DNA from 2 places in the Paenibacillus sp. OSY-SE genome. Region 2 is predicted to be linked to the other one. Evidence: predicted binding sites of a transcription regulator. Region 2 holds the regulator's gene; the other holds the start of a gene.
The links. Region 2 encodes Rex, which represses fermentation and respiration genes when NADH is low (regulators of the CRP and FNR family bind a similar motif). Its sites were predicted from a motif close to TTGTGAAATATTTCACAA; they were not measured.

Region 1 (7,806 bases), on a different contig from region 2:
TACGCCCATCTGGTGATATGGCAGGATGTCTACCTTCTCAACGCCTTGCAACGATCCGATGAAACGACCGAGCTCAAGCAAGTCCTCTTCCGCATCATTAATCGTCGGCACAAACACATGGCGAATCCACATTTTCTTCCCGTGATCCGATAACCAACGCGCCGTTTCCAGCGTCCGCGTATTCGGAACACCGGTGAGGGACATATGCTTCTCGTTGTTGATATGCTTAATGTCGAGCAGCACGAGATCCGTCAAATCATACAGGTCCGCAAGCTTTGTGACATCATTAACACCGTTCGTATCGAGTGTTGTATGCAAATCCCAACGTTCCTTCACTTGCCGGAACAGTTCCTTGACGAATGGCCCTTGCAGCGTCGGTTCGCCGCCAGACACCGTCAAGCCCCCTCCAGAGCTGCGGTAATACGGCAAATAGGATTCGATTTCGGACAACGCTTCTTCTATCGTCATTTCTTTTCCGTCATTCAAACTCCATGTATCGCGATTATGGCAATATTGGCATTTTAACGCACAGCCTTGCATGAATAATATGAAGCGAATTCCTGGCCCATCCACCGTGCCGAACGTTTCTACAGAATGTATGCGTCCAATCATCGTATCACGGTCCTTTCTCTATTGCTCTCCACGAGGTCATTCATACATATCAACATATGTCTAGTGAAAAAGCAAGAGGGGGCGCCCTCCCGGAAAACACCGCAAGGTGCGTTGCTCGGGTATGGCTGCTCCCCCTCCTTCATTATTCACATATGTTGCTGTCTTAATTCGGTTACATCGAACCGTGGAATGTACGGTTAATGACATCCATTTGTTGTTCGCGAGTCAGCTTGATGAAGTTAACCGCATAACCGGACACGCGAATCGTCAGCTGTGGATAGTTCTCTGGATGTTCCATCGCGTCGAGCAATTGCTCACGGTCGAATACGTTGACATTCAAGTGATGCGCTCCGCTGCCGAAGTATCCGTCCATCATCGACGTAAGATTGGATTTCCGAGCGTCAAGCTCTTTGCCCAATGCTTTCGGCACGATGGAGAAGGTGTTCGAAATGCCGTCCAAGCTATGCTCGTAAGGCAGCTTGGCTACCGAGCTGAGCGATGCGAGCGCGCCCTTCTTATCACGGCCGTGCATTGGGTTCGCACCAGGTGCGAACGGTTCGCCGGCTTTGCGTCCGTCAGGCGTTGTACCTGTTTTCTTGCCATATACAACGTTCGACGTAATGGTCAGAACCGATTGTGTCGGCAATGCGCCACGGTATGCTTTATGTTTGCGAATCATATTCATGAACGATTCAACCAACTCAATTGCAATACCGTCTACACGGTCATCATTGTTGCCGTAGCAAGGGTAGTCGCCTTCAATTTCGAAGTCAACCGCGATGCCTTGCTCGTTGCGGATTGGTTTGACTTTTGCGAATTTAATGGCGCTCAAGGAGTCAGCCGCTACCGAGAGTCCTGCAATACCGCAAGCCATCGTGCGCAGAATCTCACGGTCATGCAATGCCATTTCGATACGTTCATAGCTATATTTATCATGCATATAGTGAATGATGTTGAGCGTGTTCATGTACAGCTTCGCAAGCCAATCCATCATTTGCTTGAAACGTTTCACGACTTCGTCGTAATCAAGCACTTCGCTCGTAATCGCTGGCAGTTCTGGTCCGACTTGAGCGCCGGATTTTTCGTCTTTACCGCCGTTGATAGCGTACAGCAAGCATTTTGCCAAGTTAGCGCGAGCACCAAAGAACTGCATTTGCTTACCGATGCGCATTGCGGATACGCAGCAAGCGATACCGTAGTCATCACCGTAGAACGGACGCATCAGGTCATCATTTTCATATTGAATGGAGCTTGTTTCAATCGAAACCTTCGAGCAATATTTTTTGAACGATTCAGGCAATTTCGTGGACCACAGTACCGTCAAGTTTGGCTCTGGAGCTGGTCCCAAGTTATATAAGGTGTGCAGGAAACGGAAGCTGTTCTTCGTGACGCGAGTCGTTCCGTCCATTCCCATACCACCGATTGATTCTGTAACCCAAGTAGGGTCACCGCTGAACAATTCATTGTAGTCTGGTGTGCGCAAAAACTTAACGATACGCAGCTTCATGACGAAATGGTCAACTAGCTCTTGCGCTTCTTGTTCTGTCAAGTTGCCTTCTTTCAAGTCACGTTCAATGTAAATATCCAAGAAGGAAGATACGCGACCAAGGGACATCGCCGCACCATTCTGTTCTTTAACGGCTGCCAAGTAGCCAAAGTATACCCATTGGAACGCTTCTTGCGCGTTCACGGCTGGCTTGGAAATGTCGAAGCCGTGCATTTCTGCCAGTTGCTTCAATTCGCCGAGTGCGCGAATTTGTTCAGAGATTTCTTCGCGGTCGCGAATGGTATCAGCATCCATTGCGTCCACTTCAAGGTTTTTCAAATCTTGCTTCTTCTGTTGAACTAAGTAGTCAATACCGTACAATGCGATTCGGCGATAATCGCCGATGATGCGGCCGCGACCGTAAGCATCCGGCAAGCCCGTGATGATTCCGGCTTTGCGTGCTGCGCGCATTTCGGAAGTATATGCATCAAATACGCCTTGGTTATGCGTTTTGCGAATGTCTGTAAACATTTTAACAATTTCATCCGGCATTTTGAAGCCGTATGCTTCACAAGCGTCAATCATCATGCGAATGCCGCCGAATGGTTGAATGGAGCGGCGGAACGGAGCATCTGTCTGAACGCCGACCACTTTTTCTTTATCTTTATCCAAGTAGCCCGGTTGGTGCGATGTGATCGTCGAAGGAGTGTTTACATCGACATCCCATACGCCGCCGCGGTCGCGCTCTTCTTTAGTCAGACGGCTTACAACTTCCCACAGGTCCTTCGTGTTCTGAGTCGGGCCCGCGAGGAACGCCTCGTCTCCATGATAAGGCAAAATGTTGTCATCAAGGAAGTTAGGCACATCTACGTGTCTTTGCCATTTTCCCATTTTGAACCCACGCCATGGATCCATTGTTTTTACTTCAGTCATGTTCTTTTCAATCACCGACATCGTAATCCCTCCATACATTTGATTATCTGTATGTGCTGTAAACAATCCAGAACGCTCACACCTAGCAATATCATGTACATACCCATTCATTGTAATGCCTAATCTTACATTTTGTGACGTTTTTCACTTTAGAAGCTGCAATTATTTTTCTTTCGCTTTTTACTTCTCCAGCGAAGCGTCACTTCCTGCTAAGTGCGGCTGACAAAGAAAGAAATAATATGCTTCATTTTTGTCTTCCCTTGCTGTGATTTAATTGTACCTCTTTTCACGTACAGTTAATGTGATTTATATCACAATATAGTTGTCCTCCATGAAATTAATCACATTTAATTGTTCAATTTTAGTTGAAAACAATGTCCGTGTTTTCATAATGACAGACAATAGCAGCGAAGAGGGCTGGACTCTTCGCTGCTGTATAAAGGAAAGGTGGATTAGGCTGTCATGCTTTCAGTTGCTGCCTTCTTACTCGAACCGTCCGTAGAAGGCGTTGCGGTACACTTCCGCCAATTCCGTCACGAGCGGCAGCTTCGGATTCGCTGTCGTACATTGGTCTTCGAACGCGCGGTCTGCCAAGTAGTCTACGCGGGATTCGAAATCCTTCGCGTCGAAGCCGATGGCTTGGAACGATTCCGGAATGCCGAGCTCGCGGTTCATGTCGCGAATCGCCTTGATAAGGCTGTTCACGCCCTCTTCCGTCGTGCGGGCAGGCAATCCCAAGATGCGTGCGATTTCCGCGTAGCGCTCATCCGCCACGAAGTGGTCATATTTCGGGAACGAAGCGAACTTCGTCGGCTTCTTCGCATTGTAGCGAATGACGTGCGGCAGCAGAATGGCATTCGTGCGACCGTGTGCCGTATGATATTGCGCTCCCCATTTGTGCGCCAAGCTATGGTTGATGCCGAGGAAGGCATTCGCGAACGCCATACCGGCAAGTGTCGAAGCGTTGTGCATTTTTTCGCGTGCCTTCGGACATGCTTCATGATGAGATTTCACTAAATTCGCGAATACGAGCTGGATAGCTTTAATCGCCAAGCCATCGGTGTAATCGCTCGCCATAACGGACACGTACGCCTCAATCGCATGCGTAAGCACGTCCATACCGGTGTCGGCTACCGCAGTTTTCGGCAAGCTGTATACGAATTCCGGATCCACGATGGCTACGTCCGGCGTTAATTCATAGTCAGCCAGCGGATACTTCGTGTTTCCTTTTTCTTTATCCGTAATGACGGTAAACGAAGTCACTTCCGAACCCGTACCGGACGTGGTTGGAATGGCCACGAATTTCGCCTTTTTGCCGAGTCGCGGATATTTATAAGTCCGCTTGCGGATATCAAGGAACTTCTGCTTCAGGTTGTCGAATTCCGTATCCGGATATTCATAGAACAGCCACATGCCCTTCGCTGCGTCCATTGGCGATCCGCCGCCAAGTGCGATAATACAGTCTGGCTGGAAGCTCTGCATCATTTCCGTACCGCGTTCAACCGTCTTGGTGGACGGATCCGGCTCTACATCGGAGAACACTTCGATAACGACCGGATTGCGGCGTTGACGCAAGTAGTATTCCAATTTTTCCACATAGCCGAGCTTCACCATCATCGGGTCGGTAACAATCATGACGCGGCTGATGTCCGGCATTTTCGCCAAGTATTGGGTTGCCCCTTTTTCAAAGTAGATTTTATTTGGAACTTTAAACCACTGCATATTCACTGTACGCTTCGCCACCCGTTTAATATTGAGCAAGTTCACCGCCGTTACGTTCGAGGACGTCGAGTTGCGGCCGTAAGAACCGCAGCCGAGCGTCAAGGACGGAATGTTCGTGTTATACAGGTCCCCGATGGCGCCATGCGTGGATGGCGAGTTGACGAGAATGCGCCCGGTTTGCAAGCGGTCCGAGAACTTCGCAATAACGTCGTCATCGTTCGTGTGGACGACCGAAGAGTGGCCCATGCCGCCGAATTCAACGATTTCTGCAGCGCGGTCGATACCTTCCTGCGCCGTTTTCACCTTATAGCAGGCAAGCACGGGACTCAATTTCTCTGCGGACAGCGGATATTTCGGTCCGACACCTTCCAGCTCGGCCACGAGAATCTTCGTGTTGTCCGGCACATTGATGCCCGCCATCTCGGCAATCTTCGTCGCCGGCTGGCCGACAATTACTGGATTGACTGCACACGTTTCGGCTTTCATGGCACTGCCCTGCAGCTTGCCGATTTCCTCTTTGCTCAGGAAGTAGCAGCCTTGGGACTGCATCAGCTTCTTCGTCTGATTGAAAATTGGCTCTTCAATGATAACCGCCTGCTCGGATGCGCAAATCATCCCGTTGTCGAATGTTTTGGACAGAATCAGGTCAGTTACTGCTTGGTTCAGGTCTGCCGTCTTTTCAATGAAGCAAGGCACATTGCCGGGACCAACGCCAAGCGCCGGTTTGCCGCAGCTGTATGCGGAACGAACCATGCCCGCGCCGCCTGTTGCCAGGATGAGCGCTACCTCCGGGTGGTTCATGAGCGTGTTCGTCGCTTCCATCGACGGGAACTCGATCCATTGGATGCAATGTTCCGGTGCGCCATATTTCACAGCTGCATCATGCAAAATGCGAGCCGCTTCCGCGCTGCATTTCTGTGCCGAAGGGTGAAACCCGAAAATAATCGGGTTGCGCGTCTTAATCGAGATGAGCGCTTTGAACATCGTCGTCGATGTCGGATTCGTTACTGGCGTAATCCCCATCACGATACCGACTGGTTCGGCTATCTTCATGTAGGCGCCATTCGGATTGTCTTCAATAACGCCTACTGTTTTTTCATATTTAATGTGGTTAAAAATATACTCCGTAGCAAAGATGTTCTTCGTAATTTTGTCCTCGTATACGCCGCGGCCCGTTTCCTCCACAGCCATTTTCGCGAGATGCATATGTTTGTCTAAGCCTGCCAACGCCATTTGTTGAACCACTTTGTCGATTTGCTCCTGATCCATATCCATGAATGCTTCCTGCGCCTTCTTCGCGCGGTCAATCAGTTGCTGGATGTGCTTCTCGACATTTGCGGTTTGCTCTGTCTTTTTCTCTGTAGCTTTCACTTCTGGTTTCGTTGCCATTCTCTCCGCCTCCATTCAAGGACTAAGTGTGAACCTTAGACTTGGTTTCTCTCTTCATGTCTGTGTTTGGTCTGTTACGGCCTTATCCGAGGTTCATTTGCTTACTATTGATTGTGAATCATTTCACATATTCATTGTAACCGATGGTTTCAATTCGGTATGTGATCTACATCACAATGCAAACTTCTTTATGATTTCTTTTTTCTTCTTATAATTATGATGATGATCACGGCATTTTCGCAAAAATGTAACTAATTTTTAACCTAATTAAATTGACATCTTTCGTTGGAACCTCCATGATAGTATTATCGTATAAAATAGTGAAACTTGTCACATGGAATACCTTGGGTCATAATAACTAAAAATTGAAATAGACAAATTGGAGGAGAATGGAGTGACTAACATCATGGAACGATTTCAAGAGCCTTGTAACACATCGTGCTTCTCGGACCAAAATGTGGAGCGTTTAATCAGTGTAGCCAAAGACCGCACTTATCCAGATAGCTCTCACCTGTTCTGGGAAGGCGACGTCTCCGACAAGCTGTTCCTGCTGAAGAGCGGCCGTATTAAGATTACGAAATCGACGGATGAAGGGAAAGAGCTAATTCTATACATGTATCAAGCTGGCGACTTGGTCGGTCAGGTGGATCCGTTTCATAGCACGAAGCACAACTTCACGGCCGAAGTGGTCGAGGAAGCCGATGTCTGGCTAATCGAACAGAAGGATATTGAAATTCTAATATGCCAGCACTGTGATTTTTCCATTGATTTCATGAAATGGATGGGTATCCACCATCGTCTAACCCAGACAAAATTCCGCGACCTAATGATGTACGGCAAGCCGGGAGCGTTGTGCTCAACCTTGATCCGCCTCTCCAATACGTATGGCGAAGAACTGGAAGACGGCGGCATTCTCATCAACAAGAAGATTACACATACCGACCTGTCCAACATGATCGGAGCTACCCGCGAGAGTGTCAACCGCATGCTCAGCGACCTTCGCAAAAAAGGAGTAGTCGAGTACGAGAACGGCATGATCGTCATTCGCGAGCTCGAGCATTTACAGGAGATTTGCCACTGTGAGATGTGTCCGAAGGAGATATGCCGCATTTAATGGGCCACATTTATAAGTTCTGTATCCTTAGAAATGAAGAAGAGGGGCGTCAGCCCCCTCTTCTTTGATTTACCGATAACATTATGTGTCACAAAAATACAATCGTCGCTAGGCAGTAATGCGGAACACATGAGCAATAGGAGCTTTATCCCCGAGCGCAGATAACGGGAGAGTAATCGATACTCCATCCTCTACACGGTTGAATTCCAGCACCTCATTCGTTCCAACCAATTCCACTTTACCTACAGCGTCAGTGTATGGAATGAATACGTTTTCCTTAACAGGCGTATTGTCTGATGGGTACAAGTACGAGCAATATACCGTATCCCCTTTGCGGGTGAACGCACACTGCTTCGTGAAATACGGCGCACAAATTCTAGTGCCATAAACAGCCTCGCCGTAAGTCTTCATCCACGCGCCCATTTCCTTCATCCGGACAATAGCCCCTTCCGGCAGCCGTCCATCCGGCTGTGGACCGACGTTCAACGCAAGGTTTCCGCCTTTCGCCACGACTTCGAGCAAAATGTGCACGAGCTGCCGTGTCGGCTTG
Region 2 (7,806 bases):
GGTGGTTCATCGTTATTTATTAGGCAGCCCGTAGATTTCTCCGATCGGTGAACCGTCGGCGAACAGATAAAATTGATAATAATAGCGGTTGGCGCCCTGTTCGTCCGCTCGCTCCAGCATCGCCTGCCATACATATTGCCCGTCTTTATATCCGGGAATAAGCCGTACGATGTGAACCTTGTTATATTGCTCTTTTATTTTTGCTTTCATCGCATCTTTTTTTATTCCTTCAAAGGCGTACATAGATACGACTTTCTTCGGAAACACCCACACCAGTCGTTCTTGGTCTTGTTCATCTTTACCTTCAACAACATAGACAATGTCGTCCCATACGCTCTTCTCGACACCGGATATTTCTGCGAGCTTTACACTATCATTCGCTTGGCGAATGATATCAGCTTCTTTCACTCGCTCATCAGCATTTATATATTGCACATACATATATACGGCAGCAATGAGAAGAATCAGAATAAGAACCGCCAGCGGGATATACCATTTCCATTTGGAACGCCGACGTGTGCGGCTTCTTACCATGAATAAATCCCCCCGCTTATCGCTGCAGCAGCTGCTCGAAGCATTGCTGCGTCTCATGACGGATACGTTCTTCATCTAACGTCAGGCATTCGCCATTCTTCACGACCTGTTCTCCATCAATCCACACATGCTTCACATCTTTAGCCGAAGCGGAGTAAATCATGTGAGATACGAGATCCGTATGTGGAATGAAGTGAGCTTGATCGATATCTACCGCAACCATATCTGCCTTCATACCGACCTCAAGCAATCCTACATCAGGAAGCGAAATCGTCTTCGCCCCGTATACGGTACCCATGCGCAGCGCTTCTGCAGCCGGAATCGCGGTTGGATCTCCCGATACTCCTTTGTGTATAAGCGCAGCAAGCCGCATTTCTTCGAACATGTCTAAGTTATTGTTGCTGGCCGGACCATCCGTTCCGAGAGAGACGACAACTCCTGCGCGCAACAATTCAGGAACCCGAGCTACACCGCTCGCCAACTTGAGGTTGCTGCCTGGATTATGAGACACAGCTACATGGTAGTGAGCCAGAGTCGCAATTTCTTCATCTGTCAAATGTACCCCGTGTGCAATGAACGACGGCCGGGAGAAGAAGCCTAATTTCTCTAAATGAGCAACCGGACGGAGCCCATAATCCTTCACGTTCTGTTCCACTTCCGCCTTCGTCTCCGACATATGTGTATGAAGAGGTAAATCCATATCATGTGCCGCTTGCACGAACTTCTCAATGAATGCCGGCGGACACGTATATGGCGCATGTGGCGCCAGCACGGTTGTAATCCGTCCATTCGCCTTGCCGTTCCAGTCTTTTGCGAATTGAACCGCTTCTTTAAGCTTCGCATCCTGGACGTCTTCAGGACACAGCCCGATTGCGCCGCGCATTAGACAGCCCCGAATGCCAGACTGTTCGCAGACTTTAGCGACTTCATCCATATGATCATACATGTCGACGAACGTTGTGGTTCCGCCCTTAAGCATCTCAACGACGGATAATGCGGTTCCCCAATACACATCCTGTGACGTAAATTTCGCTTCCATTGGCCACATTTTCTCCTGCAGCCACGATTGCAGCACCATGTCGTCACCATACCCGCGCAGGAGCGACATCGCAGCATGACCATGCGTATTGATTAAACCAGGCAGGAAGAACAGACCTTTGCCGTTTATTCTCTCTGCATCACTCGTATCGAACTGCGCGGGAAGTGAATCTCCCAAGTGGACAATTCGATCATTTTCAATAACCATCGTTCCCTTGGTTGAGGTTTGCCCGGATTGAGCATTAAGTACCGCAAAGGCGCCATTTTCAATAATGATTCGCTTTGTCATTGGACTGGAACTTCCTTTCCCTGATCCGTTAAATAATAAGCCAGGCTAAACAAATCCGTTGTGAAATCGGCAGTATGCACGCGCACATGAGACGGAACCTTCAAAATAACAGGCGCAAAGTTCAAAATGGCTTCTACACCGGCTTCGACGAATTGCTCCGCTACATATTGCGCTTCCGCGGCCGGAACCGTAATAATTCCGATACGGATGTGCTGATTTCGAACCGTTGTGATCATTTCGCTCATAGGTTGAACTTTCAGATTATTAATATCCGTGCCAATCTTGGACTCCATGGCGTCGAACACAGCTACGATTTTCATGTTGTCTTTCAAATAGACCGTGTAATTGCACAACGCATGCCCCAGTTTACCGGCACCGACCAGGCCAACGTTAATAATTTGGTCCAGCTTCAATATATGACGGATTTGCTGTATTAAATAAGATACGTCATAACCAATGCCTTTGCGTCCAAAATCTCCAAAATAAGCCAAGTCCTTGCGGATTTGCGCTGGATTTAAATCCAGCTTCTGGCCCAAATCCTGAGAAGAAACTGTCAATACTTCACGCTGCTTCAGTTCTATCAAATGACGCAAATAGACCGGCAGACGTCGAACAACAGCTTCAGATATTTTTAATGTTTTCATATCTTAAATCAAGTCCCCTCATCGCTCTTCAACGTCTTTTGATTATCGTCCAACCACGTTTCAATGCGCGGAACCAACTGCTCTGCAGCCATGTGCTCCATCTTTGGTCCCGGCAAGGAATATAAAAAGTGCTTGCCATAGCTTGTTTCGATCACGCGCGTATCATAGATGATGACAATTCCCTTATCCTGCGAGGTCCGCACCAATCGGCCGAATCCCTGCTTAAAGCGGATAACGGCTTGCGGCACGGAATACTTCCGGAATGGATTCTGATTTTGCCGTTTCAGCCGCTCTGATTTTGCCTCGACCAACGGGTGGTTCGGCGGCTGGAACGGAAGTCGAACAATCGCCAAGCACGTGAGTGCATCTCCAGGAATGTCCACCCCTTCCCAGAAGCTGCTCGTCCCCAGCAAGACGGAAGCGGATTGCTCCCTGAACCTGCGGGTCAGCTTGCTGCGGTTACCGCTGTCAATGCCTTGTCCAAGCACGTGAATCCCGTGAACGCTCAGCGCTTCCTTCAAAGGCGCATATACATCCCGCAGCATGCGATACGAGGTGAAGAGCACAAGCATTCGTCCTCTCGTTACTTGCGCGACATCCGCTATCGATTGCGTCAACATCTGGTTGAACTTTGCATCTGATGCGCCCTTTACGCTCGGGAAATCACGTGGGATAACGACTAATGCCTGTTCCCGGTAATTAAACGGTGACGGTAATATGACCGTGTGCAGCCGTCCATCCCGCTCCGCATCCTTCAGCCCGATTTGTTCTGCCACGAACTGGAATGATTTATCGACCGACAGCGTAGCCGATGTCAGAATTACACTTTTCTTCGGTTCAAAAAAATACCGTTTCAGTGCATCACTCACATCGACCGGGACTGCGTACATATGCATCGATTTATGCTTGAACTGGGAATTCCCTTCCATCCAGTAGACCGTTTCCGGGTCTTTCCCCTGCATAAAGTTGCGGAATTCATCCCGAACTAGGCCCAATTCTTTGAACAATCCCGTCACGTCCACGACAACGCCCTGAATTTCATCGTCATCGTAATCCTTCCATTCGTTGGCCAGCTTCTCTCCTGACCGAACAATATCGCTAAGCCGGACATGGATGTCGCTTTCCAGCTCGGTGATGCCGGCCCAAGCTTCTGGACGTTCGCCCGACGGCAACCGGAATACCGTCTGCCCGGCGGCTTCGGCTTGTCCGTTCTCAGTCGGAGGAAGCAATTGGAACAAGACTTCATTCAAACGGTCCCATTGTTCCTTCACGTCGACGATTTGCGTGAGCAGCTTGTCGATTCCTTCTGCCCAGATAAGCGCTTTCTCGTGACCGGATAGGCGGAGCCGCATCTGAAGCAAGATCAATGCTCCATTCTTGCTGTCTTTGAATAGCCGCGTTAACGGATGAATGAGTGAAAAATATTGCAAATGGATGCCTAGATGTTTGCCTGCCGTCTCTTCAAAATGATGAGCCTCATCTATGACCAAGTGTTCATAGGTAGGCAACAGACGATGTTCGGCAATGACATCGGTGAACAGCAGAGAATGGTTCGTTATAATAATGTCCGACAAATTCGCTTCATTCTTCGCCCGATGATAGAAGCAGCGCCGGAACCACGGGCAAGCCCGGTTCAGACAAGAGTCGCTATCACTGGACACCGTATCCCAGAAATCTGGACCTTTGTGGACCAAATGCAGCTCCTCATCATCGCCATGCTCCGTCTGGCTTAGCCAGACGAGAAACTGAGCAGCGGTTATGCTGTCGTCACGCGCATGAACGAACTCTCTATGATTTATTTTATGTTCAAATTTTCTCAAACACAAATAGTGACTGCGTCCTTTTAACACCGAAGCTTTGAAAGGAAACGGAACAATCTTCTCCAGAAGCGGTAAATCACGCTGTCTCAACTGTTCTTGCAAATTGATAGTGTGCGTGCTAACAATCACTTTCTTCTCTTGAGATACGCTGTAATATAAGGAAGGGAGCAAGTATCCAAGTGATTTCCCAGTGCCTGTTCCAGCTTCAATCAAGAGATGAAGGTCCTGCTCCTGGCATTCCATCACTTCGTTAAACATTTGTTCCTGAGCTTCACGCGGCTCGTAATTCGGCAACAGACTCGCCAAATTGTTCCTCACTTCATCCATAAAGCCACGGAACGTCACATTGTTGAGCGGACTGCTCTCTGAACCTTCACGCGGAGGAAGGGTATCCGTCCAATCCCCTTGCTTCAACGTTAGCTGACGGAATGGAAAGTTACCTTCCTTCTCGTCCCAATCGGACACGTCCCGCTCACGTTCATTTAGCTTCTCCACCAGCATCCACTTTAAATCGCGCTCTTCTTGATCGCCAAATACATCCACAATACGTTGCAGAGTCAGAAGCGGCAAGTCATCGATCGCTTGCAGGCAGCGGATAAATACATCGGCTGTCGCTCTCGCGTCGCTGTCGGCTTGATGCGGTCGGTCATGGATGATTCCGAATTCATGCGCAACCGATCCCAACTGATAAGACGGCAGTGAAGGGAACAGTATCCGCAGCAGCTCAATGGTGTCCAGAATACGTCCGGTAAACGGTAAATAACCGGTCTGCTCTAGAGCTTGGCGCAGAAATTGATAATCGAACGCAACATTATGTCCGACGAGCACGACGTCACTTAACAATGGAACAAGCCCTGTCATCGCTTCATCCAAGTCTGGCGCATCCTGCACATCCTCATTGCCAATTCCGGTTAATTGCGTAATGAATTCAGGAATTGTGATGGTCGGCCGAACGAGCGTATGATACTCGCGTTCCATCTGTAAATCGTGACCGAGAATGACGAGTCCGATTTGTATAATTTCATCGTTAGGCTGATTGCCTGTCGTTTCAAAGTCCAATACAGCAAATCTCATCTTAATATAATTCCTCTCGCAATTACTGTTATTAGCATAACAGATGTTCGGTCATTTGGAAATGACTAGAGGGAAACATCTGTGCGTACTTCGCACAAATGTTCCCCTCTAAATAATCTTATTGCATGTGGTTCATATTTCCGGCACCGTACTGCAGATGACCGCAATTCGACAGACACACCTTCAAATTAAAGACCGGTTCTGGCAATGAAGGATCCATCTGGTGGGCTTTCGCAAAATACTCTTGCGCCAGAGACAAGTTGCGCTGCTCCGCTTGAATACAACCGAGCGCATTATACGCGATGGCCTTCAAGCACTTGCTTTCCGTTAAAGGAATGATGAATTCGAAATGATGTCCGGCTTCCTGGCTTCGCCCCATGTTCAAATACGCCATGGCCAGATAAGCCCGCACTTCAATATTGTCCGGCTGATGAAGCGCCGCTTGCTCCAAATGCTTGACTGCTTCCTTATACATCATCAACAAATAATATCCTTGGCCCCGTTGAAAAGGATCGCCGTAATCGGGTGCCGAGATCTCTTGTTCCTTCTTCATCTTACCGCCAGCAGCATCCTTGCCGCGAGGACGCAGCTGCGCAAGCTTTTCTTCAAACTGCAGCCATTCCTCCACAATGAGATCGCTCATGGAGCGAAGCAATGACATTTGGTGATCCAATTCCTTTTTTTCTTTGCCTTGTGCATGAGGATACTGCCGAATAATATCATCCAACAATTCGTTCATCGTTGCGAATACATGTTGCAGCACGATTCATCCCACCTTTACAAGTGATGCGTATCGTCATCTTGCGGCTCACGTTCATTTTGTGTTAAGGGGATGCATTTCATTCGATGCTCCAACGTTTCCCGAGCAGTGCCTTCGCTTGTCAATTCCGATTCCTGATGATGCCGTTAACGATTAACGAACAGTCGCATACGTTTCGGTCTGCGTCGCGAGCTCGACCGGTTTATTGTCCGCGTCCACGAAGACGATTTTTGGATCATATTGCTTCGCTTCTTCATTCGTCATGGAAGCATAAGAAATGATGATGACATTATCTCCAGGCTGTACAAGGCGCGCAGCCGCTCCATTCAGACAGATTACGCCCGAATGTTTTGGCCCTGGAATGACGTAAGTCTCCAAACGGGCACCATTATAATTGTTTACTATTTGCACTTTTTCATTCGGCCAAATATCGGCACATTCCATAAGATGCTCGTCAATCGTAATGCTGCCAACGTAGTTCAAATTGGCTTCGGTAACGGTTGCCCGGTGAATTTTTGACTTCATCATTTCACGTAACATGGCACATTCCCCCTATTTGTTCTCCAGTAAACGGTTATCAATCAATCGAGTTCGACCGAACCGTACGGCCAGTGCAATCAATACGCGATGATCCGTATTCGCCAGCGTTTGTTCTGGCGATAGCGCTTCAAGCGACGGAAATCGCAATATTTCCACATAATCGATATCAGACAGCGGAGCTTCCTGAATCGACTTGATGATGTTGTCCCTCAGTTGAGGCGCCGTCATGTCTGGACGCTGTTCCAGCCAAGCTTCGACTTGACGCAACGTACGGGACAGCACCAATGCCTGCTCACGCTCTTCTGCAGACAAATAGATGTTGCGGGAGCTGAGCGCAAGACCGTCCCCTTCACGCACAATCGGGCACGGCACAATCTCGACGTCAAAGTTCAAATCCTTTACCATTTGCTGTATGACAGCCACTTGCTGGGCATCCTTCATCCCGAAGAACGCTTTATCCGGCTTCACCAGATTGAACAGCTTCGCGACAACCGTCGTGACACCGTCGAAATGTCCTGGACGGGAGGCTCCACAGAGCGGAGCCGTTACTCCCTGGACTTGAACCATCGTCTTCGTCGGTTCCGGGTACATCAATTCGGCGGTAGGAAGAAATACGATATCCACTCCGTTCTGTTCCGCCATTGCTAAATCATGTGCCTCATCTCTTGGGTATTGCTCTAAATCCTCATTCGGACCAAATTGAATCGGATTGACAAATATGCTTAATACGACGATGCCGCATTGTTTTTTTGCTTCCTTCATCAGACTGGCATGACCTTCGTGCAAAAACCCCATTGTCGGCACGAAGCCTATGGAAGGGCATTCGGCTCGATGTATCTTCTGTTGTGTGCACTGACGAACCGCATCGCGCAGTTCTGCCATCGTTCTTGCTGCAATCATGGAGCTTCCACCTTTCCATTCCCGTACAGCTCTCCAGCAACCTCGTCGTCAGCCGTGAAGGCGTGCGCTTCCTGCGGAAACGCCTGCTGCTTCACGTCCTCCACATAAGACGCGATGCTGTCTCGAATCGTCGTTCCGATGTCGGCATAAGTCTTGACGAAGCGCTTCTCGCGATAATCCGAGGTATAGCGCAAAATATCGTGAAAG

Region 1: pflB (formate C-acetyltransferase) is a predicted target of Rex. The motif match lies at 3,331-3,348, and genes of this name have one in related genera.

The regions. Positions count from the first base shown of each region.
Region 1 is NZ_ALKF01000193.1:132,656-140,461, forward strand. It holds gene pflA (pyruvate formate-lyase-activating protein) at 1-612, opposite strand, end outside; gene pflB (formate C-acetyltransferase) at 785-3,052, opposite strand; gene adhE (bifunctional acetaldehyde-CoA/alcohol dehydrogenase) at 3,515-6,142, opposite strand; gene A372_RS0121490 (Crp/Fnr family transcriptional regulator) at 6,549-7,256, shown strand; gene A372_RS0121495 (alpha-L-fucosidase) at 7,365-7,806, opposite strand, start outside.
Region 2 is NZ_ALKF01000184.1:58,488-66,293, reverse strand. It holds gene A372_RS0116050 (cell wall elongation regulator TseB-like domain-containing protein) at 13-534, opposite strand; gene A372_RS0116045 (amidohydrolase) at 551-1,861, opposite strand; gene A372_RS0116040 (redox-sensing transcriptional repressor Rex) at 1,858-2,505, opposite strand; gene dinG (ATP-dependent DNA helicase DinG) at 2,514-5,399, opposite strand; gene A372_RS0116030 (tetratricopeptide repeat protein) at 5,518-6,162, opposite strand; gene panD (aspartate 1-decarboxylase) at 6,313-6,699, opposite strand; gene panC (pantoate--beta-alanine ligase) at 6,712-7,599, opposite strand; gene panB (3-methyl-2-oxobutanoate hydroxymethyltransferase) at 7,596-7,806, opposite strand, start outside.